4 regions of the Streptomyces pimonensis genome follow, and region 1 is predicted to be linked to each of the others. Evidence: riboswitches for the same ligand, from Rfam matches in the RefSeq annotation. Region 1 holds a riboswitch; each other region holds the start of a gene.
The links. A riboswitch is a leader RNA that binds a small molecule or an ion and turns the genes downstream of it on or off. The one in region 1 is predicted to bind cobalamin.
Positions count from the first base shown of each region.

Region 2: it holds a riboswitch for cobalamin, as region 1 does, so the genes downstream of both, KYY02_RS22070 (energy-coupling factor ABC transporter permease) here and KYY02_RS03260 (ribonucleoside-diphosphate reductase subunit alpha) in region 1, are expected to answer to the same signal.
Region 3: it holds a riboswitch for cobalamin, as region 1 does, so the genes downstream of both, KYY02_RS30530 (ABC transporter substrate-binding protein) here and KYY02_RS03260 (ribonucleoside-diphosphate reductase subunit alpha) in region 1, are expected to answer to the same signal.
Region 4: it holds a riboswitch for cobalamin, as region 1 does, so the genes downstream of both, KYY02_RS18730 (cobalamin biosynthesis protein) here and KYY02_RS03260 (ribonucleoside-diphosphate reductase subunit alpha) in region 1, are expected to answer to the same signal.

Region 1 is NZ_JAHWZY010000002.1:156,420-164,002, forward strand. Features, by position in the region: gene KYY02_RS03255 (ribonucleotide-diphosphate reductase subunit beta) at 1-635, opposite strand, end outside; gene KYY02_RS03260 (ribonucleoside-diphosphate reductase subunit alpha) at 635-2,995, opposite strand; cobalamin riboswitch at 3,121-3,294, opposite strand; gene KYY02_RS03265 (GNAT family N-acetyltransferase) at 3,310-3,813, opposite strand; gene mctP (monocarboxylate uptake permease MctP) at 3,891-5,519, opposite strand; gene KYY02_RS03275 (DUF3311 domain-containing protein) at 5,516-5,782, opposite strand; gene KYY02_RS03280 (GntR family transcriptional regulator) at 6,001-6,765, opposite strand; gene nagB (glucosamine-6-phosphate deaminase) at 6,925-7,583, opposite strand, start outside.
Region 2 is NZ_JAHWZY010000023.1:6,201-13,783, reverse strand. Features, by position in the region: gene KYY02_RS22075 (ABC transporter substrate-binding protein) at 1-1,181, opposite strand, end outside; cobalamin riboswitch at 1,382-1,564, shown strand; gene KYY02_RS22070 (energy-coupling factor ABC transporter permease) at 1,595-2,320, shown strand; gene KYY02_RS22065 (energy-coupling factor ABC transporter substrate-binding protein) at 2,317-2,826, shown strand; gene cbiQ (cobalt ECF transporter T component CbiQ) at 2,833-3,582, shown strand; gene KYY02_RS22055 (energy-coupling factor ABC transporter ATP-binding protein) at 3,579-4,412, shown strand; gene KYY02_RS22050 (DNA repair ATPase) at 4,432-7,583, opposite strand, start outside.
Region 3 is NZ_JAHWZY010000049.1:33,719-41,301, reverse strand. Features, by position in the region: gene KYY02_RS30540 (ABC transporter ATP-binding protein) at 1-274, opposite strand, end outside; gene KYY02_RS30535 (FecCD family ABC transporter permease) at 271-1,335, opposite strand; gene KYY02_RS30530 (ABC transporter substrate-binding protein) at 1,332-2,372, opposite strand; cobalamin riboswitch at 2,436-2,566, opposite strand; gene KYY02_RS30525 (beta-xylosidase family glycoside hydrolase) at 2,899-3,171, opposite strand; gene KYY02_RS30520 (hypothetical protein) at 3,431-3,853, shown strand; gene KYY02_RS30515 (hypothetical protein) at 3,843-4,517, shown strand; gene KYY02_RS30510 (putative T7SS-secreted protein) at 4,520-7,583, shown strand, end outside.
Region 4 is NZ_JAHWZY010000017.1:91,076-98,658, forward strand. Features, by position in the region: gene cobN (cobaltochelatase subunit CobN) at 1-1,064, opposite strand, end outside; gene KYY02_RS18725 (cobyric acid synthase) at 1,061-2,572, opposite strand; gene KYY02_RS18730 (cobalamin biosynthesis protein) at 2,569-3,510, opposite strand; cobalamin riboswitch at 3,633-3,770, opposite strand; gene KYY02_RS18735 (hypothetical protein) at 3,925-4,146, opposite strand; gene KYY02_RS18740 (inorganic phosphate transporter) at 4,187-5,440, opposite strand; gene KYY02_RS18745 (class II aldolase/adducin family protein) at 5,603-6,298, shown strand; gene KYY02_RS18750 (alpha/beta hydrolase) at 6,499-7,583, shown strand, end outside.

The sequences.
Region 1 (7,583 bases):
TCGCGGAACACCCAGTTGGTGCCGGTCGCCAGACCGTGCAGCAGGCCCCGGCCGCGGAACCAGTAGACGTAGGCGAACGCCCCGTAGAAGAAGAGGCCCTCGATGCACGCGGCGAAGCAGATCAGGTTCAGCAGGAAGCGCCGGCGGTCCGACCGGGTCTCCAGCCGGTCGATCTCCTCCACCGAGTCCATCCACCGGAAGCAGAACTCGGCCTTCTCCCGGATGGACGGGATGTTCTCCACGGCCGCGAAGGCCGCCGCCCGGTCGTCCGGGTCGGGCAGGTACGTGTCCAGCAGGGTCAGGTAGAACTGGACGTGCACCGCCTCCTCGAACAACTGCCGCGACAGGTACAGCCGCGCCTCCGGGGAGTTGATGTGCTTGTACAGGGTCAGCACCAGGTTGTTCGCCACGATCGAGTCGCCGGTCGCGAAGAACGCGACCAGCCGGCCGATCAGGTGCTGCTCCTCGGGGCTGAGCCTCGCCAGGTCGGCCACGTCCGAGTGGAGGTCCACCTCCTCGACGTGCCAGGTGTTCTTGATGGCGTCCCGGTAGCGCTCGTAGAAGTCGGGGTAGCGCATGGGGCGCAGAGTCAGCTCGAAGCCCGGGTCGAGCAGGTTCTTGGTTCCGCTGGTCATCACTGGCAGGCCTCACAGGACTCGGGGTTTTCCAGGGAGCAGGCGACGGCCTCGGGGTCGGCCGCCTGCTGGACGGGGACGGTGGTCCGGGCCGCCGCGCGGGCGATCCGGGTCGCCGGGCGGGAGCGCAGGTAGTACGTGGTCTTCAGGCCCTGCTTCCAGGCGTACGCGTACATCGAGGAGAGCTTGCCGATGGTCGGCGTCTCCAGGAACAGGTTCAGCGACTGGGCCTGGTCGAGGTACGGGGTGCGGGCGACGGCCGTGTCGATCAGAGCGCGCTGCGGGATCTCCCAGGCGGTGCGGTACAGCCGCCGCACGTCCTCGGGGATCCAGGCGAAGCCCTGCACCGAGCCGCCCGCCTCGCGCAGCGCCTCACGGGTGCGCGCGTCCCACACGCCGAGCCGCTTCAGGTCGTCCACCAGGTACGAGTTGACCTGGAGGAACTCACCGGACAGCGTCTCGCGCTTGAACAGGTTGGACACCTGCGGCTCGATGCACTCGTACACGCCCGCGATCGACGCGATGGTGGCGGTGGGCGCGATCGCGAGGAGCAGCGAGTTGCGCATCCCGACGGAGGTGATCCGCGTCCGCAGCGCCGCCCAGCGCTCCGGCCAGGTGGGCTCGACGCCGTAGTGGTCGGGGTGCAGCACGCCCCGGGCGGCACGGGTCTTCTCCCAGGCCGGGAAGGGGCCGCAGCGCTCGGCGAGGTCGGCGGAGGTCTCGTACGCGGCGAGCATGATCCGCTCGGCGATCCTCGTGGACAGGGCCTTCGCCTCCGGGGAGTCGAAGGGCAGCCGCAGCTTGAAGAGGACGTCCTGCAGGCCCATGGCGCCGAGACCGACGGGGCGCCACTGGGCGTTGGAGCGGCCCGCCTGCTCGGTCGGGTAGAAGTTGATGTCGACGACCCGGTCGAGGAACGTCACGGCCGTGCGCACGGTCGCGTCCAGGCGCTCCCAGTCGATGTCCCCGTCCGCCACGAAGGCGCCGAGGTTGACCGACCCCAGGTTGCAGACCGCGGTCTCCCCGTCGTCGGTGACCTCCAGGATCTCCGTGCACAGGTTCGAGGAGTGGATGACGTGGCCCGGCTCGGCGGTCTGGTTCGCCGTGCGGTTGGCGGTGTCCTTGAAGGTCATCCAGCCGTTGCCGGTCTGTGCGAGGGTGCGCATCATGCGGCCGTACAGCTCGCGGGCCGGGAGGGTCTTCCGCGCCAGGCCCTCCGCCTCGGCGGCCCGGTACGCCGCGTCGAACTCCTCGCCCCACAGGTCGACCAGTCCGGGCACGTCCGCCGGGGAGAACAGCGACCACTGCCCGTCGGTGTCCACCCGGCGCATGAACTCGTCCGGCACCCAGTGCGCGAGGTTCAGGTTGTGCGTGCGGCGGGCGTCCTCACCGGTGTTGTCGCGCAGCTCCAGGAACTCCTCGATGTCGGAGTGCCAGGTCTCCAGGTAGACCGCCGCCGCTCCCTTGCGCCGCCCGCCCTGGTTCACGGCGGCGACCGAGGCGTCGAGCGTCTTCAGGAACGGGACGATGCCGTTGGAGTGCCCGTTGGTGCCGCGGATCAGCGAACCCCGGGCGCGGATGCGGGAGTAGGACAGGCCGATGCCGCCGGCGTGCTTGGAGAGGCGGGCGACCTGGTGGTAGCGGTCGTAGATCGAGTCCAGCTCGTCCCTGGGGGAGTCGAGGAGGTAGCAGGACGACATCTGCGGGTGGCGCGTGCCGGAGTTGAACAGCGTGGGGGAGGAGGGCAGGTAGTCCAGGCGGCTCATCAGCCCGTACAGCGCGGCGACCTCGTCCACGGAGCGCGCGCTGTCGTCCTCGGCGAGTCCGGCGGCGACCCGCAGCAGGAAGTGCTGGGGCGTCTCGACAACCTTGCGGGTGACCGGGTGCCGCAGCAGGTAGCGGCTGTACAGGGTGCGCAGGCCGAAGTAGCCGAAGCGGTCGTCGGCCCGGGGGGCGATCAGCGCGTCCAGGCGGGCGGCGTGCGACCGGACGAACCCGGCGGTCCGGTCGGCGATCAGGCCCTCGCGGTGCCCGGTCGCGACGGACCCGGTGAACGAGGTGACGCCCTGCGAGGCGGCCTCGGCGCGGATGCCGATGGTCAGCAGCCGGGCGGCGAGCCGGGAGTAGGCCGGGTCCTCGGAGATGAGCCCGGCCGCCGCCTCGGTGGCCAGCTCCCGCAGCTCCGCCGCGTCGGCGGAAGCGGACCGGCCGCGCAGCGCGGCGGCGGCGACCCGGCCGGGGTCGGCGTCCGGCAGGTCGGCGGTCAGCTCGGTCAGGGTCCGCAGCAGCGCGGCACCGGGACCGCCGCTCTCCTCGGTCACGTCGATCGCTGAGGCCGGATCGGCTGGCGCGATGGTCACGTGGGGGCTCTCCCTCGCTCGGCACGGGGCCTCGAAGAGGGCAGGAGGGCAGCACACGAGCGCACGCGGCGCCGCGTCCACCGGCCCATTCCACGAGGCCCGGACGTCCAGGCACCCGGACCGGACGGCCGGGCGCACTGTCGGCAGGTCCTCGGACTGACGCCCGTGCGCGCGCCTCGGGGAGGGCAGGCATGGGTACACCGTTGCGGGACAGTTCCGGACTCACACCGGATTCCCCTGCGACGACAGCGAGCATGAGCATACATCTTGTGCCGACTGCCGCCAGCAACCCCATATCTTGTGTCGTGCTGGTCTCAGAGCGTCAACTCATAGGTGAGGAGCACGATGTCGTCCAGCTCCGGCAGCGGGTACCAGTCGCGTTCCGGTGTGCGGGTGAAACCGCCCCGCTCGTGGACGCGGTGGGCGGCACGCATGGTGCGCTGGGCCGACAGCACGACCCGTCCGCATCCCTCGACGGCCCGCGCCCGGTCCACGCAGGCACGCACCAGAGCCTCCCCGGCGCCCCGTCCCCGGCACGCGCGGGCGACCGCCAGCATCCGGATCTCCGCTTCGCCCGGCCCCGCTGTGTCGGCCATCGGGCCGGGACCCGGCACGAAGGTCACCCCGCCCAGCACCGCCCCGTTCTCCACGGCGACCAGCACCTCGGCGGCGGCCCGCTTCGCCACGTCCCTGAGCTCACCGAGGTACCCGTCGCTCTCCCCGAAGTCCAGCAGCCCGTCGAGCAGGTAGGCCTGCGCGGTGATCTCACCGAGTTCCTCGTACTCGCCGGGTTCCACCGGCCGGATGACGAGGTCCATGAGCGGAGTGTGCCGGACGGGTGCGACGACGGGCCACCGGTTCTCCCCGACGGCCCGTCACCTCCGTACCCGCCGCCTCAGTGGGCGCTGTCCGCCGTGGCCGGCGGGAGCTCGACCCGGACACCGGGGTCGCCCACGTCCGCCGTGTAGTCCTCCGGCTTGGTCCGGTCGACGCCCTCGGGCGCCTTGACGGCCCTCATGACGAAGGTCAGCACGACCGTGACCAGGACGTTGAGCACGAACGCGGTGAGGCCGATGTAGCCGATCTCGCCGATGCCGGGGATCTCCTTCGACGACCCGCCGAAGTGCTTCTGCGTCGGCGAGGCCACCCCGTACGCGGCGACCGTGCCGTAGGCCATGCCGACCGCCCAGCCGCCGATCAGCGCCCAGCGGTGGAACCAGCGGGTGAACAGACCGCCCACCAGCGCCGGGAAGGTCTGCAGGATCCAGATGCCTCCCAGCAGCTGGAAGTTGATGGCGACCGTCTTGTCCATGGTCAGGACGAAGACCAGCGCGCCCACCTTCACCAGCAGGGACACGGCCTTGGAGACCTGGGTCTCCTGCTTCGGCGTCGCGTCCGGCTTGATGAAGTCCTTGTAGATGTTGCGGGTGAACAGGTTCGCCGCCGCGATCGACATGATCGCCGCCGGCACCAGCGCGCCGATGCCGATCGCCGCGAAGGCCACGCCCGCGAACCAGTCCGGGAACATGTTCTCGAACAGCTGCGGGATCGCCAGCTGACCGTTGTCGACCTCGACCCCGGCCGCGATCGCCATGAAGCCGAGCAGCGCCAGCAGGCCCAGCATCAGGGAGTACAGCGGCAGGATCGTGGTGTTGCGGCGGATCACCTCACGGCTGCGCGAGGACAGCGTCGCGGTGATCGAGTGCGGGTACATGAACAGCGCGAGCGCCGAGCCGAGCGCCAGCGTGGCGTACGTCCACTGGCCCGCCTCGTCCGGTACCAGCGCACCGCGCGGCGCGCCCGTGGCCGGGTCGGTCCGGCCGAACGCCTCGCTCGCGGAGGCGAAGACCTCGTCGAAGCCGCCCAGCTTGATCGGGATGTAGACGATCGCCACCGCGATCACGAGGTAGATCAGCGTGTCCTTGACGAACGCGATCAGCGCGGGGGCCCGCAGACCCGAGGAGTACGTGTACGCCGCCAGCACGCCGAAGGCGATCAGCAGCGGCAGGTCCCTGACGAACCAGTGGGTGTCCTCGCCGCCGCCGACGCCCATCACGTCCAGCACGGCCTGGATGCCGACCAGCTGGAGCGCGATGTACGGCATCGTGGCCAGGATGCCGGTGAGCGCGACCGCCAGCGACAGGCCCTTCGAGCCGAACCGGCCGCGCACGAAGTCGGACGTCGTGACGTAGCCGTGCTTGTGCGACACCGACCACAGCCGGGGCAGGAAGGTGAAGATCAGCGGGTACACCAGGATCGTGTACGGCACCGCGAAGAAGCCGGCCGCGCCCGCCGCGTAGATCGCCGCCGGTACGGCCACGAAGGTGTACGCGGTGTACAGGTCGCCGCCGAGCAGGAACCAGGTGACCCAGGTCCCGAAGGACCGCCCGCCCAGTCCCCACTCGTCGAGGCTGTGCTCGTTCTCGGCCTTGCGCCAGCGTGCGGCCAGGAATCCCATGGCCGTGACCAGCACGAAGAAGAAGACGAAGACGGCGAGTGCCACGCCGTTCACGCCGTCGTTCACTTCGACGCACCGCCCTTCGAGGCCGAGCGGGCGCGCTGGTCACGCTGCCAGAGCCTGTACGCGACCATCGTCAGCACGGTGGAGACGAGCACCCACAGCATCTGGTACCAGTAGAAGAACGGGATGCCGATGACGACGGGTTCGGTCCTGGCGTACGAACCGACCCACAGCAGGGCCACGAACGGCGCGACGAGACAGAGGGCGATGACGACCCGCATGGGCGTCACCACCGGCCCTCCTCTGGTTTCTGGGGCTTGCGACATCAGACGGCTCCCGTCCCCTCACTGATCACCGGCGGTCGTGCGCAGGGAAATCTAGGTCAGGGTGCGGTGCGGCCGTAACCCCCTCGTCGGCGGAGCGGCGCCCGGGAAGCGGCTCGACCGGGAGCCGGCAGCGACGAGAACCTTGTCGACCACCCGTTCCACCGGGAGTCCGCGGGGCGTTCCGGAGACGGCTCGGGCCCGGCTCGGGCCCGCCGGCGTCACTCCTGCGGGCGCTTCAGACGGGCGACGAACTTGTACCGGTCACCCCGGTACACCGACCGCACCCACTCCACCGGCTGTCCGCCGCGGTCCCGCGAGTGCCGGGACAGCATCAGCATCGGCAGGCCGACGTCGGTGCCGAGCAGACCGGCCTCGCGCGGGGTGGCCAGGGACGTCTCGATGGTCTCCTCGGCCTCCGCGAGACGGACGTCGTAGACCTCGGCGAGGGCGGTGTAGAGAGAGGTGTACTTCGCCAGGCTGCGGCGCAGCGCGGGGAAGCGCTTGGCGCTCAGATGGGTGGTCTCGATGGCCATCGGCTCGCCGTTGGCCATGCGCAGCCGCTCGATGCGCAGCACCCGCCCGCCGGCCGTGATGTCGAGCAGCCCGGCGAGCCGGTCGTCGGCGGTGATGTAGCCGAGGTCCAGCAGCTGCGAGGTGGGCTCCAGGCCCTGGGCGCGCATGTCCTCGGTGTACGAGGTGAGCTGGAGCGCCTGGGAGACCTTGGGCTTCGCGACGAAGGTGCCCTTGCCCTGGATGCGCTCGAGGCGCCCCTCGACCACCAGCTCCTGGAGCGCCTGGCGCACGGTGGTGCGCGAGGTGTCGAACTCCGCCGCCAGGGTGCGCTCGGGCGGGACCGGCGTGCCGGGCGGCGCCGTCTCCGTCATGTCGAGCAGGTGCTTCTTCAGCCGGTAGTACTTGGGCACACGCGCCGTACGGACCGTGGTCCCACCCTCGTTCTCCGCACTGCTGACGTCGGTGCTCATGCTCTGCCTTCCCGGCTTCGAGTGCCGAAACGACCGACATCCCCGTCGGCCACGGCTGACATCGTGGCACGGCTCGGGGCGGGGGTCTGCCCCCGCACGCTCCGTGATCTCCTCTGTATACCCCTGGGGCGAGGGATGGTCCAGACCACGGGCGGCCGCTCAGATGCCCTGCCAGTCCGGCTTGTTCGCGTAGGTGTGGCGGAAGTAGTCGGCGAGCTTCAGCTTGGCGGCGGCGGCCTCGTCGACGACCACCGTGGCGTGCGGGTGCAACTGCAGCGCGGACGCCGGGCACACCGCCGCCACCGGCCCCTCGACGGTCGCGGCGACCGCGTCCGCCTTGCCCTCGCCGGTGGCCAGCAGGACCAGGTGCCGGGCCTCCAGGATGGTGCCGATGCCCTGGGTGATGACGTGGTGCGGGACCTGGTCGATGTCGCCGTCGAAGAAGCGGGCGTTGTCCACCCGGGTCTGCTCGGTCAGTGTCTTGATCCGGGTGCGGGAGGCGAGCGAGGAGCACGGCTCGTTGAACCCGATGTGCCCGTCCGTGCCGATCCCGAGCAGCTGGAGGTCCACGCCGCCGGCCCCGGCCAGCTCCCTGTCGTACGCCTCGCACGCGCCCTGCACGTCCTCGGCGGTGCCGTCGGGGCCCATGAAGGAGTCCATCCCGATGCCGAGCGGCTCCAGCACCTCGCGCCGCAGCACCGAGCGGTAGGACTCGGGGTGGTCGGCGGGCAGTCCCACGTACTCGTCGAGCTGGGCGATCCGAGCCCGGGAGGCGTCCACGCCACCGGAGCGCACCTTGGCCGCCAGCGCCTCGTAGA
Region 2 (7,583 bases), on a different contig from region 1:
ACGTCGATGCCGGCCTTCTTGGCGTCGGAGGCGTAGGCGAGGGCGTGGTCCTGGCGGACCTTGTCGCCGGAGGGGTAGTAGAGGGTGAAGCGGGCGGGGCGGCCGTCCTTGGCGCGGATGCCGTCCTCACCGGTCCTCCAGCCGGCCTCGTCGAGGATGCTCCCGGCCTCGTCGAGGTCCTGGGGGCGGTCGATGCCCTTGGCGTACCAGGGGTCGTCGACGGGCAGCGGGCCGTAGGCGGGGCGGCCGGCGCCGTCGAGGATCTTGTCGACCATGGCCTCGCGGTCCACGGCGAGGTCCAGGGCGCGGCGGATCGCGGTGTCGCCGGCGACCGGGTTGCCGGTGGGGAGGGTGACGGCGCGGAAGTCGTACGACGTCGCCCGGTACGTCTTCTTGCCGTCGTCGCTCTTGAAGGTGGCGGCGAGGTTGGGCGGGAGGGTCGCGCCGTCGAGGTCGCCCGAGCGCAGCCGGGTGGCGCGGACGTCGTCGTCGGCGATGATCGCCATGGTGAGCTTCTCCACCTCCGGGGCGCCGCCCCAGTAGTGCGGATTGGCCTTGAAGGTGAGCTTCTCGCCCTTGCTCCAGTCGGTGAGGACGTACGGTCCGGTGCCGACCGGCTTCGTGTTGAAGGAGCCGGTGTTGGGGTCCTGCCCGCCCGCGACGTGCTCGGGGACGACGGGCAGCACCGTGCGGGCGGCGAAGGCCGCGTAGGGGTAGTCGAGGGTGAAGACGACCTTGTCGTCGCCGTCCGCCTCGACCTCTTTGATCGCGTCCAGTTCGCTCCTGGCGGTGTTGTTGGTCCTGTCGTCCAGCACGGTCTCGTACGTGAAGACCACGTCGTCGGCGGTCAGCGGCTCGCCGTCGCTGAACTTCACGCCGTCGCGCAGGGTGTACGTATAGGTACGGCCGCCGTCGGTGACCTCGGGGAGGGCCTTCGCCAGCGCGGGCTTCAGCTCCATGTCCGCGCCGCGGGCGAGGAGCCCGTCGAAGATCTTGGAGTTGCCGTCCTTGCCGTAGCCGAGCAGGGGGCTGAGGGTGTCCGGTTCGGACGGGACCCCGATCACGACGGAGTCGGCGGACGCCCCGCCGCCCGCGCCGCCGTCGCCCGGCGCCGAGCAGGCGGCGACCGCACCGGCCATCGCGACCGCGGCGGCGGCCCCCCGTATTCGTCGGGTCGTCATCGAACCTCACTCCATGTTGCCCGGAAACCGTTGTTGCATATTAATTGCAGCAAGGTGCTGCCCAGAACGGCGGCCCCTCACTCCCCGCCTTTGCGGGAAGCTCCGCTCCTGTCGGGCACGCAGGTGTGCGCCCGGTCGCGAGCCGCCGGGCGCCGTCCGCGCGCCCCCGACGGCCGCTTGTCACCGGACCGGAACGGGCACTACTGTCACCACGCCTTGGTGACGGGAAATCGGTGCGATACCGGTGCGGCCCTCGCCACTGTGATCGGGAAGTCCGGCTCCAGTCCTCACGGACGGCCACTGGGTCCCTCGGGGCCCGGGAAGGCGGGGCACGGACGGTGGTACCCGTCAGCCAGGAGACCGGCCAAGGCGCGTCAACCATCCACGAGGTGCTGGAGAGGGTCTGCTGAGCCATGCACATCGCCGAGGGTTTCCTGCCTCCGGCGCACGCGGCCGCCTGGGGCGTCGCGTCGGCGCCGTTCCTCGTCCACGGAGCCCGGTCGCTCGTCCGTGACGTCAGGGAACATCCCGAGAGCACACTGCTGCTGGGCGCGTCGGGAGCGTTCACGTTCGTGCTGTCCGCGCTGAAACTGCCGTCGGTCACCGGGAGTTGCTCCCACCCCACCGGCACGGGTCTGGGCGCAATCCTGTTCCGGCCGCCGGTGATGGCGGTGCTGGGCACCATCACCCTGCTGTTCCAGGCGCTGCTGCTCGCCCACGGCGGGCTGACCACCCTGGGCGCCAACGTCTTCTCGATGGCGGTCGTCGGCCCCTGGGCCGGGTACGGGGTCTACCGGCTGCTGCGCCGCTGCGACGTGCCGCTGATGGTGGCGGTGTTCTTCGGCGCGTTCGTCGCCGACCTGTCGACGTACTGCGTGACGAGCGTGCAGCTGGCGCTCGCCTTCCCCGACCCCGGCAGCGGGTTCCTGGGAGCGCTGGGCAAGTTCGGCTCCGTCTTCGCCGTGACGCAGATCCCGCTCGCGGTGAGCGAGGGGCTGCTGACCGTGCTGGTGATGCGCATGCTGGTGCAGTCGGGCAAGGCGGAGCTGACGCGGCTCGGGGTGCTGGTCGCCTCGGTGGCCGGACGGGGGACCGCGAACCCGGCGGAGGCGGCGGACTCGGCGGAGGCGGCCCGATGAGCCGCAACGCCAGGATCAACACGCTGCTGCTGGTGCTCGTGGCCGCGCTCGCCGTGATCCCGCTGGTGTTCGGGCTCGGCGACCACAAGGAGGAGCCGTTCGCGGGCGCGGACGCCGAGGCGGAGACCGCGATCACCGAGATCGACCCGGACTACGAGCCCTGGTTCTCGCCGCTGTACGAACCGCCGTCCGGCGAGATCGAGTCGGCACTGTTCGCCCTCCAGGCCGCGCTCGGCGCGGGCGTCCTCGGGTACTGCTTCGGGGTGCGGCGCGGGCGGCGGCAGGGGGAGGCGCGGGCGCTCGCCGCGGCGGAGACCGGCCCGGGACCGGGTGCCGGTGCGGACGCCGCCACTGCCGACAGCCGGCCGGGCGGCGCGACGGGACGGGACGCCGTCGGCGGACCGGCCACCGCACAGGACGGCGACGGCCCCGCGGCCGGTGACGGATTCCGGACCGGGGCCGGCCCCGGTCCGGGCGGCGGGGCCGCGCCCCGGCGGCGGGACTGACACCACGTGCTGCCGATCGACGCGGCGGCGCACAGCAGCCGCTGGCGCCGCCGTCATCCCGTGGACAAGGCGGTGCTGGGACTGGGCCTCACCGTGCTGGCGATCTCGCTGCCGCCGTGGCCGGGCGCCGCCCTGGTACTGGTGACGGCGCTCGCGGTGCTGCTCGGCCCGGCCGGGGTGCCGGGCCGGCGGCTGTGGCGGGCGTACCGGGTGCCGCTGGGTTTCTGCGTCACCGGAGCGCTGACGCTGCTGGTGCGGGTGGGCGGGCCGGGCGGGTTCGTGTCCTGGGCCGAGGACGGGCCGCCACGCGCCGGGGAGGTGCTGCTGCGCACGTCGGCGGCCTCGCTGGGCGTCCTGCTGTTCGCCTTCACCACACCGATGTCCGACCTGCTGCCGCGCCTGGTGCGGGCCGGGGTACCGGCCCCGCTCGTGGACGTGGCGCTGGTGACGTACCGGATGAGCTTCCTGCTGCTGGACTCGGTGCGCCGCGTCCGGGAGGCGCAGGCGGCCCGGCTCGGGCACACCACCCGGGCGGCGGCGTGGCGTTCGCTGGGCGGGCTCGGCGCGACCGCGTTCGTCCGGTCCTTCGACCGGGCGGCGCGGCTGCAGGCCGGGCTCGCCGGGCGCGGCTACGACGGCACCCTGCGCGTGCTGGTGCCCGAAGTCCGCGTCTCCGTCCGGTTCACGGCGCTGAGCGTGGCGCTGCTGGCGGCGCTGGCCGCCCTCGCCCTCCTACTGGAAAGGCCGTTGTCGTGAGCGGGACCGTCCTGGTGGCCCTGCGGGGCGCGTCGTTCGCGTACGAGGACGGCCCGCCCGTGCTCAGCGGCCTGGACTTCGAGGTGCGCGAGGGGCGCGCGCTGGCGCTGCTGGGACGCAACGGCAGCGGCAAGACGACGCTGATGCGGCTGCTGAGCGGGGGACTGCGTCCGGACGGAGGCGAGTTGACCGTCGAGGGGCGACCGGTCCGCTACCACCGCAAGGGCCTGACGGCGCTGCGCACCACCGTGCAGCTGGTGGTGCAGGACCCCGACGACCAGTTGTTCGCCGCGTCCGTCGGACAGGACGTGTCCTTCGGCCCGCTGAACCTCGGCCTGCCCGACGCGGAGGTGCGCGCCCGGGTGGCGGAGGCGCTGGCCGCGCTGGACATCGCCGCCCTCGCCGACCGTCCCACACACCTGCTGTCCTACGGGCAGCGCAAGCGGACGGCGATCGCGGGCGCGGTCGCGATGCGGCCCCGTGTCCTGGTCCTCGACGAACCGACGGCGGGCCTGGACCCCGACGGCCAGGAACGCCTTCTGGCGACCCTCGACGGCCTGCGCGAGAACGGTACGACGGTCGTCATGGCCACCCACGACGTGGACCTGGCCCTGCGCTGGGCCGATGACGCGGCCCTGCTCACCCCGTCCGGCGCGCACACCGGACCCGCGGCCGACATGCTGGCCCGCACGGACCTCCTCACGACGGCGGGGCTGCGGCTGCCGTGGGGAGTGGCGGTCGGGAGGCTGCTGCGGGCCCGGGGGCTGCTGGCGGGCGGCGCCGCCAATCCGCGTACGCCGGAGGAGCTGGCGGCGCTGCAGGTGCTGTGAGGGGCCGACCGCGGCGGCCTCAGGCCCTGTCCCCCGGGTCGGCCGTGAGCTGTCGTAGGTCGGTGGCCCGGGTGATGGCCGACTCGACGGCGGCGATGCGGTCGCCGAGGAGGGAAAGGGCGGCGACCGCGCGGGCCAGGGCGTCCTCGTCGGGGCCGCCCAGGGCCACGGTGCGGACGTGGGCCGCCTTCAGCCCGGTCCAGCGGACCGCCTGGTCGGGGGTGAGGGTGCCGCGCAGTTCGGCGAGTTTGAGCAGGCTCGCCTCGGCTCCGGTGGTGAGGGTCTGGGCCTCGGCCGTGTAGTGGTCGTCGATGACGGCGGACAGCTCGGCGGCGTTCATGACGGGCTGGATCCGCTGGGCGATCTTGTTCATGTTGCGGTAGGAGCCCTGGAGCCGGAACGGCGGCTCGGTGCGGGCCTCGTCGGACTGGGCGGCGGAGGCGATGTAGGCGGCGTTGACGGCGAGGACCGTGCGGCGGGCGGTGAGCAGGTGGCGCAGCACCGCAAGGACGCGGTCCAGTTCGGTGGGGGCGTAGGGGTGGACGAGGCGGTCGGCGCGGGCGGTGGGGTCGTTCTCGGCGAGGCGGATCAGCAGGTCCAGGTCGGCGCGGTCGCGGCCGGCGAGCGGGGCGAGCACCGGGTTGGCGGTGAGGGCGTTCTCCACGAAGCTGAGCGCGAAGACGTCCTCCTTGCCGGTGAGGACGTCGCCGAGGTTCCACACGTCGGCGCGGTTGGCCAGCATGTCGGGGACCCGGAAGGTCTCGCCGGACTCGGTGTAGGGGTTGCCGGCCATGCAGACGGCGAACCGTTTCCCGCGCAGGTCGTAGGTGCGCGGCTCGCCCTCCCACACGCCCTCCATCCGGCGCGTGGCGTCGCACAGCGGGATGAACTTCTGCAGCAGTCCGGGCGAGGTGTGCTGGATGTCGTCGAGGTAAAGGAGGGTGTTGTTGCCGGCGGCCAGCGCGAAGTTGATCTTCTCGATCTCCTGGCGGGCGGTGGCGTTCGGCGCCTCGGCCGGGTCGAGCGAGGTGACCGCGTGGCCGAGCGCGGGGCCGCTGACCTTCACCAGGACCAGGCCCAGGCGGTCGGCGACGTACTCCATGAGGGTCGTCTTGCCGTAGCCGGGCGGGGAGACCAGCAGCAGCAGGCCGCCGGCGCCGGTGCGGCCCGACTCCCCCGTGGTGCCGAGCTGCTTGGCGAGGCTGTCGCCGACCAGCGGGAGGTAGACCTCGTCGACCAGACGGTTGCGGACGAACGACGACATCACGCGCGGCCGGTGGTCGTCCAGGCGCAGCCGGGTGCGCTCGGCGGTCACCAGGGCGGTGCGGCGGCGCTGGAAGGCGCGGAAGGCCGGTACGTGGCGCTCCCTGAACTCCTCGGTGCGGGCGAGGAATTCGTCCAGGCGGAGGGGGAGGCGGCGGTCGGTGATCCGGGGGTGGGTGCCGAGCAGGCCCTCCACCGTGACGGTCAGGGGTGCGTCGCACGTGTGGCGGGGGACGTCGGGGCAGAGTTCGGCTGCCACCGCCTCCGCGAGGTCGCCGGCGGTCAGCCGTTCCCCGGTGGACGCGGCGTACGCGGTCAGCCAGGCCTCGACCAGCTGGCGGCGGGCGGGGAGGTCGGTGAGGGCGGGGAGGTCGTCGTCGTAGGCCTCGGTGGTGACCTCGCGGCGGAAGGTGTCCAGGAGCGTGCGGATGCGGGCGCCGATGACGAATCCGTCGGGGCCGCTGGTCAGTTCGTCGAAGAGGTACGCGGCGCAGGCCTCCGGGCGGACGGGGGCGGCGGCGTCCCAGTCGCGTACGGCCCCGGCGAGCTCCGTTTGCAGCGCGCCGAGGGCGGGCGGGGGCCCGAAGGCGTCCCGGACGCGGGCCAGGGAGCGGGCGCGGCGGGTGAGGTCGGCGCGTTCCCCGTCCGTGGTGCCGTGCGCCCAGTACAGCAGGGCGTGGGCGCGGGCGGCGGGTTCGTGGCGCAGCAGGCCCGCGCCGTCGTACAGGGGCAGGACGGCGGTGAGGATCGCGGTGGCGTCGTGGTCGTGGACGCCCCGTTCGTACCCCTCGTCGTACGCCTCCTCTGCGGCCCGGCGGACCAGGGCGGCGAGGTCGTCGGCGCCGGTCAGGGCGGCGGAGCCGTTCTCGTGCAGCAGACGGGCGGCGAGGTGTTCGGCGCGGTAGACCTCGGGCGACTCGGACGGCAGGTGCCGGTTCCAGAGCGGGCGGTCGGCGAGAAGCGCGGGGTCGGTGACGGGGGCGCGGTAGTCGGTGCCGGTGAGGGCGAGCGCGAGACCGTCGCCGTGCGGGACGACGGTGAGGTCGAGCGGCTGGGTGGAGACGGCGAACCGGTGGCCGCCCAGGCGGATGGCGCGTCCGCCGTCCGCGTAGAGGTCGGTGCGGTCGCGCAGGGCACGGGCGGCCTCCTGCCGGGCGGAGCGCAGCCGGCCCTCGAGCTCCTCCGCCCGGACCCGGTCGCCGAGTCCGCGCAGTTCGCCGGCGGTGCGGCGGACCTTGGCGACGAGCGGGTCGGAGGCGAAGTAGGTGCTGACCGCGTCCGCGTCGGGGAGCGCGGCACAGCGCCGGGCGACCGTCTCCAGGACGCGGTCGGCGGCGGAGGCGAGCTGTTCGGCGCGGCGGGCGCGGGCGTCGGAGAGGCTCTGTTTGCGGGCGGAGAACGCCTCGTGGATCTCGGTGCGCCGGTCGGCGAGCTCACCGAGGACGTCGTCGAACTCGGCGAACCGGGATTCCAGGGACTCCAGTTGCGCCAGCACCCGGGTCAGCTGCTCGTCGCAGGCCTCCGGGGTGTGCGCCGCCGCGAGGGCGCCGGTGACCGTCTGGCCGAGCAGGGCGAGTTCGGCGGTGAAACCGGCGCGCGTCTCCCGGTCGAGGAGGGACCGGCGGCGGGCCTCGAGGGTGGCGCGGGCGCGGTTGACCCCGCCCGTCGCCTCGGCGATCCGCTCCAGGACGGCCGTGCGGACGGTGGCGTCGGCGATGTCGAGCCCGGTGACCACCTCGGTCACCGTGCCCAGTCCGTCGGCGAGTTCGTCCAGGCGGGCGGCGACCGGGGCGGCCTCGGCGGTGGTGGTGACCGCTTCCGCGTCGGCGACCAGCCGTTCGACGTCCGCGTGGTGGGCGGCGAAGGCGTCCTCGCGGGCCAGGAAGGCGATCGCGCGCTGCCCGAAGG
Region 3 (7,583 bases), on a different contig from region 1:
CGCCGGAGGCGGGGGCGAGGACGCCGGCCAGCAGCCGCAGCAGCGTCGACTTCCCCGAGCCGTTGGGGCCGAGCAGCCCGGTCACGGAGCCGGGGCGGGGAGCGAGGCTCACGCCGTCGAGGATCAGCCGTCCGTCGACGCCGCGGCTCACGCGGTCGGCGGCGAGGGTGGGCGACCCGGCGGGCGGCTCCCCGGTGGACGCCTGTCCGGCGGTCGCCCGCCCGGGGCCGGGGCGCCGGGCGACCCCGTCCCGCCGCTGGGCGCCGGCCGTCATCGCATCCTCCTCGTGCGGTACAGCACCAGGACGAACGCCGGGACGCCGACCAGCGAGGTCACCACGCCCACCGGCACCTCCCGGGGATCGAGGACGGTACGGGCCAGGGTGTCGGCCCAGACCAGGAACACCGCCCCGGCGAGCGCGGTGACCGGCAGCAGCCGGGCGTGCCCCGGGCCGACGAGGGCGCGGGCGGCGTGCGGCAGGACCAGGCCGACGAAGCCGATCGCACCGGCCGAGCTGACCAGCGCGGCGGTCAGCAGCGCGGTCACGCACAGCAGCACCAGTCGGGTCCGGGCGACCGCGACCCCGAGGGTCGCCGCGGCGTTCCGGCCGAAGGCGAAGGCGTCCAGGGTGCGTGCGTGCCCCAGGCACACCACGAGGGCGAGCGCCAGGACGGCCAGGCACAGCCCCACCTCGGTCCAGCCGGCCCCGCCGAGCGACCCGAGCAGCCAGAACAGCACGCCCCGGGTGGTCTCCGCGTCGGCCGTCGTCGTCACCACGAACGAGGTCAGGGCGGAGAACAGCTGCATCGCGGCCACTCCGGACAGCACCACGCGGTCCGTCGTCCCGCCGAGCGTGTGGCTGAGCAGCAGCACCAGCGCGAACGAGCCCACCGCGCCCACGAACGCGCCGCCGGAGACGGACAGGACACCGCCGCCGGCGCCGAGGACGATCACGACGACGGCGCCGGTCGACGCCCCGGAGGAGACGCCCAGGACGAAGGGGTCGGCGAGCGGGTTGCGCAGCAACGACTGCATCACCGCGCCGCACACGGCGAGCCCGGCACCGCACACCGCCGCGAGCAGGGTGCGCGGCAGCCGCAGGTTCCAGACGATGCCCTCCCGGATCGGGGTCAGCTCCGTCGTGCCCCACCCCAGACGGGAGGCGACCACCGACCAGGCGTCGCCGACACCGATGTCCGCCGGGCCGATGGTGATGGCCACGGCGACGGACGCGGCGAGCACCGCCAGCCCGGCGCCCAGGCCGGCCACGCCGCGCAGCGCACCCGCGGCGCCCCGCGGCGGGCGGGCCGGGGAGGACCGCGGCGTGGTGGTCATCCGGCGAGCCCGTACTCGCGCAGCGCGGCGGCCACCTTCTCCACGCCCTCGACGGTGCGGATCGTCGGGTTCATGGCCTGCCCGCTGAGCAGCACGTACCGCTTCTCCCTCACCGCCTCCATGTTCCTCGTCGCCGGGTTCGACTCCAGGAACGCGATCTTCTTCTCGGCCGACTCGGCGGTCTGCGACCTGCGGGTGAGGTCGCCGATGACGAGCACGTCGGGGTCGCGGTCGGCGACGGTCTCCCAGTTGATCTGGGGCCATTCCTGCGTGGTGTCGTCGAAGACGTTCTTCGCGCCGAGCGCGTTCGTGATGACGCCGGGCGCACCGCAGCAGCCCGCCATGTAGGGGGACTCCTGGTTCGCGAACCAGTACAGCACGGTGGTGTCCCCCGCGCGGATCCCGGACGCGGCCTCCGCCACCCGGCTCCCCAGCCGGGCGACCAGCCTCTCGCCCCGTTCCTCCACCCCGAAGACCCGCGCCAGTTCCCGCACCTCGCGGTGGACGGTGTCCATGGTCAGGGGCTTCGTCCGCGAGCCGTCGCCGTCGCCGCTGTTGTCCTTGCCCTCGCAGTCGGCGGGCGAGAGGTACGTGGGCACGCCGAGCTCCTCGAACCTGTCGCGGGGGGCCACCCCGCCCTTGCCCAGGGTGGAGGCGAAGGAGGAGGCCACGAAGTCCGGTTCGACGTCCAGGACCCGCTCGAACGACGGCTGGTCGTCGGCCAGCCGGGGCACCTTCGCGGCGGCCCGCTCCAGTCCCTTCATGACCGGGTCGGTCCAGGTGGCCGTCCCCACCATGCGGTCGGCCAGGCCGAGGGAGAGCAGGATCTCGGTGGTGCCCTGGTTCAGGGACACGGCCCGCTTCGGCGGGGCCCCGACCGTCACCTCCTGCCCGCAGTTGTCGAGCGTGACGGCCCGCGCTCCGGCGGGGGCGGGCTTTCCGGACGAGCCGGACCCCGCGCCGGAACCGCACGCGGTGAGCAACAGCGCCCCGGTCAGGAGCAGGACGGAACAGCGGGCGGGACGTGGCAGATGCACGGTGGCGGCTTCCTCAACGTCAGGACCCATACGCGGGGCCCGTGCGGACGATCGGTCGCCAGCAGGTCTTCGGACTCGGGATCACCCCGGCGGAACGCCTTCCCGGACCCGGTTGTGACCGTCGTCCAGTGGCTGCTGCCCCGCCCGTCACCCTCACCGCTGCGCGTCAGTTCCGGGCTCCCACCGGATTCCCTGACCCGTGCACGCGGAAGGCCGTGTGCACGGGTTCGACTGGCGTTCGGAAGCTACCACAGCCCCGCGGGTGCGGCCCGAAGCACCCGTCCCGGGCTCCGGGCGCACGCGTCCGCCGGCCTGCGGCGGGCGGCTGCCGAGGCCCCGTGCCCGGCCGGTACGGCCGCCTTCGGGCAGGGCGACGGAGCCGTCGCACCGCGCCCCGGTGACCACGGCGGGCAGTCCCTCCCCGGCCCCGGCCATCCCCTGAACCACCGGCCGCCGCAGGCCGGCACAGCCCGCTGGACCACGGCTCCGCCCTCGAAGGGTCTTCCCGGGGGCGCGTCATACGACGTCAACGGAGCGCGCGCCAGGCCGCCTCGTCGAAATCGGCGGGCAGACCGCCCCCGGTGAGGTCCCAGGCCCACAGGCCGGCGAACGCGCCGGTGAGGCCGAGGGCCCGGATCCGGCCGTCCTCGAACTCCTCGGCGTGCTCGTCGGACAGGACGGTGGCGTCGAGGGGCGGTCCGACGGGGTGCCAGTCGGCGCCCACGCGCAGCGCGGACGGATCAGGGTGCGAACCCGGCAGGACCGGATTGCGGATGATCTGGGCGGTTGACTGCCGCATGCGCCTCGTGTGCCTCTCGAACCCTGGACGACCGCACCGTGGAAGCACGGACCGTGATGTCGAACGCGCTTGCGTTCAAGTGGTGGAGGCGCCGGCGGACACCGGCCACGCCACGGTCCGCCGTGCCGGCCGACAGACCGTGGCCACAGGTCCGTCCGCGCCCGCGCCGCGTCCTCACGGGACATGAGAACCGTCACCCCGGCCCCGCGCGTCATGGCCTACGGTCTCATCAGGCATCGTCCGGAACGAGGGAGGGGTCGTGGAGCAGCCCAGGACGGCGTTGGCCGAGCGGATCGCCGAGCGGCGGGCGGGGGTCGGCGACCCCCGGGCGCTGGTCGGCGAGATGCGCAGGACGGTCCTGCTGGTCCCGTCCGTCGACGGGCGCCTGTGGAGCGCGCGTTCGGGCGGGGTGCGGTGGGTGTGCGCCTTCACGGACGAGACGGCGCTGGCCCGGTTCGCGCTTGTTCACGGGCCGGGGGAGCGGCCGGTGGAGTACGCCGCGCTGCTGGGCGCGCGCATCGTGGACGAGATCGTGCCGGGCCTGGGAGAGCCCGCCGGCCTCGCCGTGGACATCGCCACCGAGGACGGGTCGATGTTCTTCCCGCCGGTCACCGGGATCGTTCCGGACGGGGCCGCCGTCGATGCCGGGACGGCCGGGGAGGAGCGTGGTCGTGGGCGGTGACGGGCTGGACCTGAGCTTCGACGAGGCGTCGGTGGCGAAGTTCACGCAGGGTGTGGGCGCCACCATCGACGGGCTGGGCGACCTGGGCGGCGCGACCGGCTCGGTGATGGGCAAGGGCTTCTCCCAGTTGTCGATGACGGGGATGGAGGCCGGGCACCACGGGCTGTCGGTCGATTTCGAGGACTTCTGCGAGCGCTGGGAGTGGGGCGTGCGCGCCCTGGTGCACGACGCCAGCGAGCTCGCGGACCGGCTCGGTCTGGCGGCCGGCACGCAGTGGGAGCACGACCAGTACGTCGAGGGGGCGCTGAAGGTGGGGGTCAACTCCGTGGCGGGTGGCAATCCGCACGCCTCCGAGGAGGAGATCACCCGACAGGGCTGGGGCGAGGTGTTCACGCCGGACGCCCTGGACCCGGACTGGAGTGCCGGGTCGTGGGACCGGGCGGGCCAGGAGATGGAGCAGACCTGGAAGGACACCGGCCGGACGCTGCTCACGGAGGGACAGGGCGGCCGGCGGTCGGAGATGCTCAACGAGGCGCTGGGCGTCGACGAGCAGGAGTGGGACCGGGCGCTGGACGAGACGTTCGGTCCCTCGCCCGAGGAACGCGCCCGGCAGGCGCAGCAGCAGGGTGGACAGGGCGGGCCGGGCGACGGCGGGGGTGACTGAACGTGGGCATCGGCGACTTCATCAAGGACATCACGCCGGACTCGGTCGAGGACGCGGTCGAGGACGGTGTCGAGTGGGTCGGCGACCGGGTCGAGGGCGCGGGGAACTGGACCGCGGACCGGCTGGACGACGTCGGCTGGGAGTCCGGCGCGGACTGGGTGCGCGAGCAGTCGCGCTCGGTCGCGAACCGGATGGGCGCCGAGGTCGACGAGCTGGACCTCGGGCAGACCGAGGACAAGACCAAGCTCATCTACGGCAGTCCGGAGAAGATCCGCTCCACCGCCGGGAAACTCCGCGCCTTCCGGAAGGCGTTCGACGACGCCGGCGAGGGGCTGAAGGGCCTGGACTCCTCCCGGCTCGAGGGCAAGGCGGCCGAGGCGCTGCGCACGGCGGTGAGCACCCAGCCGCCCAAGTGGTTCAGGGGCGCCGACGCCTGTGAGGAGGCGGCCGCCGCGCTGGAGTCGTTCGCCTCCACCGTGACCTGGGCACAGGGGCAGGCGCAGACGGCGATCGAGAAGTGGAAGGACGGGGTCGAGGCGTCCGAGGACGCCGCCGACGCCCACCGCGAGAAGGTCGACGGCTACAACAGGGCCGTCGAGCGCTACAACGCCCAGCCCCCGGAGCAGCGCGACCCGTCCACGCTGCCGCCCCGCCCCGCCGCCACGTTCCAGGACCCGGGCAGGAAGCTGATGCAGGAGGCCCAGGAGATCCTCGCCGACGCCCGCGAGCAGCGGAACACGGCCGCGGAGACCGCCCGCAGCGCCGTCCGCGCGGCGCGGGACCTGGCCCCCGAGAAGCCGTCGTACGCGCAGCAGGCGGGTGACGGCCTGCGGGAGTGGCAGATCATGGGCGACCACGTCCGCGGCGGGATCATCAAGGGCAGCGCGGGGCTGGTGAACTTCGTGCGCGGGATCAACCCGCTGGACCCGTACAACATCACCCACCCCGCCGAGTACGCCACGAACCTCAACAACCTGGCCTCCGGCCTGGTGCTGGCCGCCAACGACCCGGTGGGCACCGGCAGGCAGATGGTCGGCGACTTCATGAAGGACCCCTACGAGGGCTTCGGCCGGCTCGTCCCCGACCTCGCGCTGACCGCGGCCACCGGCGGGGGCGGCGCCGCGGTCAAGAGCGTGCGCATCGCCGCGGACGCCGCCGACGCCGCCCGTCTCCGCAACCTGGTCGACGACGCCCCCGGCGGCACCCACGACCGCCCCGACGGCACCCGCACCACCGACGGCACCGACCCCGTCGACCTCGCCTCGGGCCGGATGTTCCTGCCCCAGACGGATGTGGAGATCCCCGGCATCCTGCCGCTGGTGTTCACCCGGCGCACCGAGTCCGGCTGCACGGCCGGCCGCTTCCTGGGGCCGTCCTGGACGTCCACCGTCGACGAGCGCCTGGAGATCGACCCGGTCGGCGTCGTCCACGCCGGCGCCGACGGCCTCCTGATCACCTATCCGCACCCGGTCCCCGGCACCCCCGCCCGCCCCGACTCCGGCACCGCCCGCACCCTGCTGGCCCGCGACGGGGACGGCGACTACACGCTCACCGACCCCGACACCGGCCTGACCCGCCACTTCACCGCCCCGCCCGGCGTCGAACCCGGCGGCGACGGAACCGCCTGGCTGACGTCCCTCACCGACCGCAACGGCCACACCGTCACCGTCGACCGCGCCGACGACGGCCTGCCGCTGGCCCTGGTCCACTCGGCCGGCCACCAGGTGAAGCTGACCTGCGCCGACGGCCGGATCACCGCCCTCTTGCTGGCCGGCGCGGGCGAGGACGGCACCGACCTGCCGCTGATGGCCTACGGCTACGAAGGCGGCGACCTCGCCACCGCCACCAAGCCCTCCGGCGCCACCACCGCCTTCGTCTACGACGACCACCGCCGCGTCACCGCCTGGATCGATTCCAACGGAAGCCGCTACGACTACGTCTACGACGACCGCGACCGCGTCGTCGCCGAGGGCGGCGAGGCCGGCCACGTCCAGATCACCCTCGCCTACACCGAACCCGACCCCGAAACCGGCCACCGCACCACCACGCTCACCACCGCCGACGGCCGCACCACCCGCCACCTCGTCGACCACCGCTGCCGGGTGATCGCCACGACCGACGCGCTCGGCCACACCACCCGGTTCACCCACGACACCCACGGCAACCTGCTCACCCGCACCGACCCGCTCGGCTGCACCACCGGCTTCACGTACGACGAGGAGGGGCGGCTGGTCTCGGCCGTCCGTCCGGACGGCTCCGGACTGCGCGTCGAGCGCGGTCCGTTCGAGCTGCCGGTGGAGGTCACGGGACCGGACGGCGCCCGCACGGCGTACACGTACGACGAACGCGGCAACCGGACCGCCGTCACTGACCCGGCCGGCCGTACCACCCGCACCTCCTACGACGGCGCCGGCCGGCTCACCTCGGTCACCGACGCCCTCGGGGGCACCACCCGGGTGGTGTGCGACGCGGCGGGGCTGGTGGTGGAGGTGACCGACCCGTCCGGGGCCACCACCCGCACCGAGCGGGACGGGCTCGGCCGCCCGGTCCGCGTCACCGGCCCGACGGGCGGGGTCACCCGACTGGAGTGGACCGCGGACGGGCAGCTCGCCCGCCGTACCGCCCCGGGCGGCGCCACCGAGTCATGGACCTATGACGGTGAGGGCAACTGCCTGACCCACACCGACGCCGCCGGCGGCGTGTCCCGCTACGAGTACACCCACTTCGACCTCCCGCTCGCCGGCACCCGGCCCGACGGCGCCCGCTACGCGTTCGAGCACGACAACGACCTGCGTCTCACCCGGGTCACCAACCCGCAGGGTCTGGCCTGGACCTACGAGTACGACGCGGTCGGCAACATCGTGTCCGAGACCGACTTCGACGGACGCACCCTGACCTACCGCACGGACGCCGCGGGCCGGCTCGCCGAGCGGACCGACGCCCTCGGCGGGACCGTCTCCTTCGAGCGCGACCGGCTCGGCCGGGTGCTCCGCAAGGTCGTCGACGGGCGGGTGACGACCTACGCCTACGACCCGGCCGGGCGCCTCCTGGAGGCGGTCGGCCCGG
Region 4 (7,583 bases), on a different contig from region 1:
GGCGTGTCCAGGCCGACCGCGTTGCCGACGCGGGAGTGCTTGGTCGGGTACGCGGTGAAGACGAGCGCGAGCTTCTTCCCGGCGTTCGGCTTGTGCCCCAGCCGGGCGTGCCGTACGGCGATCCCGGCCACCCGCGCGGCCCGCTCCGGATCGGCGACGTACACCGGGACGTCGTCGGGGCCCTGCTCCTTGAAGGAGAACGGGACGGTGATCAGCCGGCCGTCGAACTCGGGGATGGCGACCTGCATCGCCGCGTCCATGGGGGACAGGGCGGCGTCGGACTCCTCCCACGCGGCGCGCGAGGAGGTGAGGCAGAGCCCTTGCAGCACCGGCACGTCCAGGTCGGCGAGCGCCCCGATGTCCCAGGCCTCCTCGTCACCGCCCGCCGACGCCTGCGAGGCGTGCGTGCCGCCGGCCGCCAGCACGGTGGCGACCAGGGCGTCGGCCTCGGCCAGCAGCCCGTAGAGTTCCGGGTCGGCGCCGCGCAGCGAACCGCAGTACACGGGGAGGGCGTTGGCGCCCCGCGCCTCGATCGCGTCGCACAGCGTGTCCACGAAGGCGGTGTTGCCGCTCAGTTCGTGGGCGCGGTAGAACAGCACGCCGACCGTCGGGCGGCCCCGCTCCAGGGCACGCTCGCCGTGGACGCCGTACTCCGGCATCTTCCGCGGCTCCTCGAAGCCCTCGCCGGTCAGCAGCACGGTGTCCGACAGGAAACGGGCCAGTTCGGTGAGGTTGTCCGGGCCGCCCTCGACGAGGTACCGCAGCGCCTCCGCCACCACACCGGCCGGCACCGTCGACTCGGCCATGAGCTCCGCGTCCGGCACCGTCTCCCCGCCGAGCAGCACCGCGGGGATCCCGGACGCCTTCAGCGCCGCGAGCCCGTCCTCCCAGGCGCGCTTGCCGCCCAGCAGCCGTACGACGGCGAGGTCCGCCCCGTCCAGCAGCGCGGGCAGCTCGGCCGCCACGTCCACGCGGGTCGGGTTGCCGATCCGGTAGGGGGCGCCGGAGGCACGGGCCGCCAGCAGGTCCGTGTCGGCGGTCGACAACAACAACACAGTGCTCATGCGGGTGCTCCCGGTGGGATGAAGGGCAGTCCTTGCGGCGCGCCGGACTCGATGAGCCGCCACAGCGCGTCCGTGTCCGCGTGCTGTTCGATCAGGTCGCCGAGCCGGTCGAGCTGCTCCTCGCGCAGCGCGGCGAACGAGGTGTCGGGGGACGGTACGAAGCGGCGCCCCGCGGCGGCGGCCACCTCGCGCAGGAAGGCCCGCCGGAAACCGTCCGACTCCAGCGAGCCGTGCCAGTGCGTGCCCCAGGTCTGTCCGACCCGGCAGCCGTCCAGGAAGGGGTCTCCCCCCAGCACGTCGGCGACCCCGTGATGGATCTCGTACCCCTCGACGGGCTCCCCGAGCGCCCGGCCGGCGGGGCGGGTGAGCGTCTTCTCGTGGGCGAACCGCACCCGTACGGGCAGGACGCCGAGCCCGGCGACCCGGCCCCGCCGGCTCTCGACGTCGTCCTCGATGCGCTCCCCGAGCACCTGGAACCCGCCGCAGATCCCGAGCACCGGGCGTCCCTCGGCCGCCCGCCGCCGCAGCGCGTCCGCCAGCCCGCGCTCCCGCAGCCACTCCAGCGCCCGCACGGTGCCGCGCGTACCCGGCACCACCACGAGGTCGGCGTCGGCCAGCTCCTCGGGACGGTCCACGAACCGCACCACGACACCCGGCTCGGCGGCGAGCGCGTCCACGTCGGTGAAGTTGGACATCAGCGGCACCGCGCACACGGCGACCCGCAGCACGTCCTCACCGACCGGCGCGGCGACCACGGACTCCCGTACGGCGCCGCGCAGCGACACCCTGAGTCCGTCCTCCTCGTCGATGCCGAGCCCGTGCCGGAAGGGCAGCACGCCGTAGGTCCGCCGCCCGGTCAGGCCGCGCAGCATGTCGAGGCCCGGTTCCAGCAGCGACACGTCGCCCCGGAACTTGTTCACCAGGAACCCGGCGACCAGCTCCTGGTCCTCGGGGGAGAGCAGTGCGACGGTGCCGAAGAAGGACGCGAAGACGCCGCCCCGGTCGATGTCGCCGACCACGAGGACCGGCAGCCCGGCGTTCCGGGCGATCCCCATGTTCACGATGTCGGTGCGCCGCAGGTTGATCTCGGCCGGGCTGCCGGCCCCCTCACAGATCACCGCCTCATACGTGCCCCGCAACTGCTCCAGGCAGTCCAGCACCGTGCCGAGGAGCCGCTGCTGCCGCCCGCCGTGGTAGCCGCGCGCGCTCATCTCGCCGACCGGCCTGCCCAGCAGCACCACCTGGCTGGACCGCTCGCCGCCCGGCTTGAGCAGCACCGGGTTCATCAGCGCGGTCGGCTCGACCCGGCAGGCCTGGGCCTGCATGGCCTGCGCCCGCCCGATCTCGGCGCCCTCCCGCGTCACGAACGAGTTCAGCGACATGTTCTGCGCCTTGAACGGCGCGACCTTGACGCCCTGCCGCACCAGCCACCGGCAGATCCCGGCGGTCACCACGCTCTTGCCGGCGTCCGAGGTGGTCCCGGCGACCAGCAGCCCTCCGCCGCTCACGACGTACGTCCCTTCATGGCGCTCCGTGCGACGGCGCCGGCCGCGAGCGCGAGCCAGCCGACCCGCCGCGAGAGCCGTACCGCCCGGTCGATGTCGGACACGGCGACGGCACGTCCGCCGCCGTTGAGCACGGGCCGGTGCTCGACCCGCCCGCCGTAGGAGAGGGGTCCGCCGAGCCGCACGCCGAGCGCGCCCGCGAAGGACGCCTCGACGGGTCCGGCGTTGGGGCTCGGGTGCTCCGCCGCGTCCGCGCGCCACGCCCGCACGGACCCGCGCGGGTCCGGTCCCGCGAGCGCGGCGAGCACGGCGGTCAGCCGCGCCCCGGGCCACCCGGCGACGTCGTCGAGGCGGGCGGAGGCCCAGCCGTAGCGGCGGTAACGGGGGGACTTGTGGCCGACCATCGCGTCCAGTGTGTTGACGGCCCGGAACCCGAGCAGTCCCGGCACCCCGGCGACGGCGCCCCACACCAGCGCGCCCACCACGGCGTCGGAGGTGTTCTCGGCGACGGACTCGACCACCGCGCGGGCGATCCCGTCGGCGTCCAGGGCCTGCGGGTCCCGGCCGCACAGGTGCGGCAGCCGCGCCCGGGCCGCCTCGACGTCCCCGGCCTCCAGCGCCCGTCCGATGGCGCGGGCCTCCCGGGCCAGCGAGGTCCCGCCGACGACGGCCCAGGTGGCGACACCGGTCAGGGCGGCGGAGGCGGCGGGGGAGGAGCGTACGAGGCGTGCGGCCAGGCTCCCCAGCGCCACGGTCCCGCCGACGCACACGGCGGTGTGCATCGCGCCCCGGCCCCGGTCGTCCCGCCACAGCACCCGTTCCACGGCGGCCGCGGCCCGCCCGAAAGCGGCGACCGGATGCCCCCGGCGGGGATCGCCGAGCAACAGGTCGCCGAGGAGGCCGGCGGCGGCACCGTACGCGAACACGCGATCGGTACCCATGGGGTCAGCCGACCGCGGATCCGCAGGGGACGGCCCCCGGACGGGGCGGAGTGTCGCTGGTCGACCTCGGCAGGCAGCCGCGCATGGCGTTATGTCCTCACTCAGGGTGTCCACGCCCTGGTTCGACGAGACCGGCGGTGAGAGTTCCTGGCTCCCGGGATGTTCACCCCGGTGACAGTGGCGGGACCGCGCCGGAATCGCACCGGCTTCCTCTCCTGCCGCCGTAGTGGCTGAGGCAGTCCACCACGGCCCTGGAAGGGCCGTCAACTTGCCGTTGACCTGCGAGGCTGAAGTGTGCTGAGGCCCACAGGGGGACTCCGGTGGGTGAACCCCGGGAGGGGGTGCGTACACGCGGGCGGGCGGTGCGGGAGCCTCGGCTCCCGCACCGCCCGCCCGGACCGGTGCGGCCCGTGATCAGGCCATGATCAGGTAGATGCCGTACCCCACCGCCGCCGCGCACGCCGCGAAGCAGGCGTAGGCGCCGGTGACCGCCAGGGCCGCCGGCTGGCCCTGGGCGGCGGCCCGCTCGCGGCGGGAGAGGCCGTTGATGCCGAGAGTGAACAGGCCCACCAGGACCACGGTGACCACGAGGCTGACGCCGAAGACGGAGCCGAGGGCCGCCCAGTCGATCTTCATGGTGCTCTTCTTCCTTCGTACCGGGTCTGCCGGGTCGCGGTCAGACGGTGGTCGTGGCCGGCGGGGCCGCCGGGTCGGCGGGGGCCGGCGCCGGGATGGTGGCCGAGAGGTCGTCGGTCAGGGTGCCCGCCGGGGGCGGGGTCACCGCGGCCATCGCCTGCGTCACCACGCCGGACGGCTCCGCCTCCGGTGCCTCGTGGTCGTTGACGTTGGTGTGGTCGACGACCTCGCGCCGGGAGATCTTCCAGATCGCCGCACTGGAGGCGATCAGGAAGACGGCCACGAGGGCGGTGCCCCAGTCGCCGAAGCCGCAGACCCACTCGGCGAGCGCCGCGACCAGGGCCGCCGCCGGCAGTGTCAGACCCCAGGCGACGAACATCCGGGTGGCGGTCGACCAGCGGACGACGCCGCCCTTGCGGCCCAGGCCCGCGCCCATCACGGAACCGGAGACGGAATGCGTGGTGGAGAGGGAGAAGCCGAGGTGCGAGGAGGCCAGGATGACCGTCGCGGCGCTGGTCTGGGCGGCGAAGCCCTGCTGCGGCTGGAGGTCGGTCAGGCCCTTGCCCATGGTGCGGATGATGCGCCAGCCGCCGAGGTAGGTGCCGAGCGCGATGGCGATGCCCGCGGAGAGGATGACCCACATCGGGGGGTCGGAGTCGGGGGCGACGGCGCCGCCCGCGACCAGGGCGAGGGTGATGATGCCCATCGTCTTCTGGGCGTCGTTGGTGCCGTGGGCCAGGGAGACCAGGCCGGCGGAGGCGATCTGGCCGGCGCGGTAGCCCTTCTCGGAGGCCTTGCCGTCGGCCTTCCTGCCCAGGCGGTAGGTCAGCCGGGTCGCGAACATCGCGGCGACTCCGGCCACCAGCGGGGCGGCGATCGCGGGGATCAGGACCTTGGTGACCAGCACGTCGCCGTGCACCGCGCCGAGACCGGCGGAGGCGACGGCGGCGCCGATCAGACCGCCCATGAGGGCGTGCGAGGAACTGGACGGCAGACCGACCAGCCAGGTCAGGAGGTTCCAGAGGATCGCGCCCACCAGCGCGGCGAAGATGACCTCGGGACGGATGCCGGACTCGTCGACGAGTCCTTTGGAGATCGTGTTGGCGACCTCCACCGAGAGGAAGGCGCCCACGAGGTTGAGTACGGCGGACATGGCCACCGCGACCTTGGGCTTGAGAGCACCGGTCGAAATGGTCGTTGCCATCGCGTTCGCGGTGTCGTGGAAACCGTTCGTGAAATCGAACGCGAGTGCGGTTACCACCACAATCGCGAGGATCAGCGAGAAGCTTTCCATTTACCCAGGCAATCGTTCGAGGTCATTGGCTGGTCGAATGTAGGTAACCAGGATGAACGGAAGATGAACTGGAACGGGCATCGTGGTGACCGTAAGAGGGGGTGGAGACTCCGCCGGACGGCGGTGCCGCGACGAGGGAGGGTCGCCTGGCAGGATCGCGGCATGACTGAGCGGCGAGGGGACGTACGGGAAGCGGGGGGCGCCCGGGACGTGAGCGAGGAGGAGGCGCTCGCCTGGGCGGAACTCGTCGGGGCCGCGCGCAGGACCGTCGCGGACGGACTCGTCGTCGGCACCTCCGGCAACGTCTCGGTGCGGGTCGGCGAGACCGTCCTGGTCACGCCGTCGGGAGTGCCCTACGACCGGCTGGCGCCGGACGACGTGACGGGCGTCGACCTCACCGGCCGGCAGGTCCTCGGCTCGCTCGTCCCCACCAGCGAGCTGCCCATGCACCTCGCGGTGTACCGCACGACCGGCGCGCGCGCCGTCGTGCACACGCACGCCGTGCACGCGACGGCCGTCTCCACGCTCGTCGAGGAGCTGCCGCTGATCCACTACATGGCGGCGGCGCTCGGCGGGCCCGTCCGGGTCGCCCGCTACGCGACGTACGGTACGGACGAACTGGCCGAGAACATGCTCCGCGCGCTCGACGGCCGCACCGGCTGCCTCCTGCAGAACCACGGCACCGTCACCCACGGCGCGACCCTCGACCAGGCCTACGACCGCACGGCCCAGCTGGAGTGGATGTGCCGCCTCTGGCTGACCGCGTCCTCCGTCCCGGGTCTGTCCCCGCACCTGCTGACCCCGGAGCAGGTGACGGAGGTGGGGGAGCGGCTGCGGGGGTACGGGCAGCGGGGCTGAGGACGGCACCCGGTCCGTCCGGCGTCCGGAGACGGGGGCCGGGGCGCAGCCTCCGGGGACGGGAAGGGGCGGCGGGGGCGGAGCAACCCGCCCCGAACTCCCCGCCGGTGCGCCCGCGTCCCGCGGCCGGACGGACCCGCCGGCCCTGCGGTGCCCGCCCCCGCTGGCCGGGTACACGTTCCGACATGACACTGGAGAACGTGCGCACTGCCAGAGCGACGGCCGCTGCCGTCACCGCCGTGATAGGCGCCGGCGCCGCCGCGGTGGCCGTCGGCCGGTACGCCAGCGACGCCGCGCTCAGGACGTCCCCGGGCGGCCCCCTGCCCACCGACCCCGGCCTCACCGTCCACTCCACCGCCGCCGGCCAGATGGCCCTCACCAGGGACTTCACCACACTGCGGCCCGGACGCCACGGTCTCACCGGCGACGGCTTCCACGCGGTCGTCGGTCCCGTACTGCCCGGTGCCCCGGACTCCGCCGACACCGTCGTGCGCCGTCTCGAACGCGTGACGTACGGCACCCCGAAACCCGGCGACCGCGCCCGGCTCACCCCGAACCTGTACGTCGGCGACCCGGGCAGCGCCCTCGGCCTGGACCACACCGACCTCGAGGTTCCCGGCGAACTCGGCCCCCTGCCCGCATGGTTCGTCCCGGGAGCCCGGGACACCTGGGTGATCGCCGTCCACGGCCTCGGCGCCACCCGGGAGCACACCATGAACCTCATGGAGTTCCTGCACCGCCACCGCTTCCCGGTGCTCGCCCCCGCCTACCGGGGCGACCCCGGCGCGCCGCGTCCCCCGCACGGCCTCAACCACCTCGGCGAGACCGAGTGGCGCGATCTCGACGCGGCGCTCCACCACGCCGTGGACTCCGGCGCCCGGCGGGTCGTCCTGTACGGCTGGTCCACCGGCGCGACCATGGCGCTGCGCACCGCCGCCCGCTCCGAGGTGCGCGCCCGCGTCGCCGGCCTCGTCCTGGACTCCCCGGTGCTCAGCTGGGAGGCGACCCTGCGCGCCCTCGCCACGGCCCGGCGCACCCCGGGCGCGCTGCTGCCGCTCGCGGTCCGCGCCGCCCAGGGGCGCACGGGCCTGTACGGCGACCGCAGGCCCGAAGCCGTCCACCTGGACCGGATCGCGGTCCCCACGCAGATCTTCCACGGCCCCGACGACACGGTGGCGCCCTGGCGGTTCTCCCGCCGCCTCGCCGCCGGCCACCCGAACACCGTCACCCTGCACACCGTCAGGGACGCCTCCCACGGCGCGATGTGGAACGCCGACCCACAGGC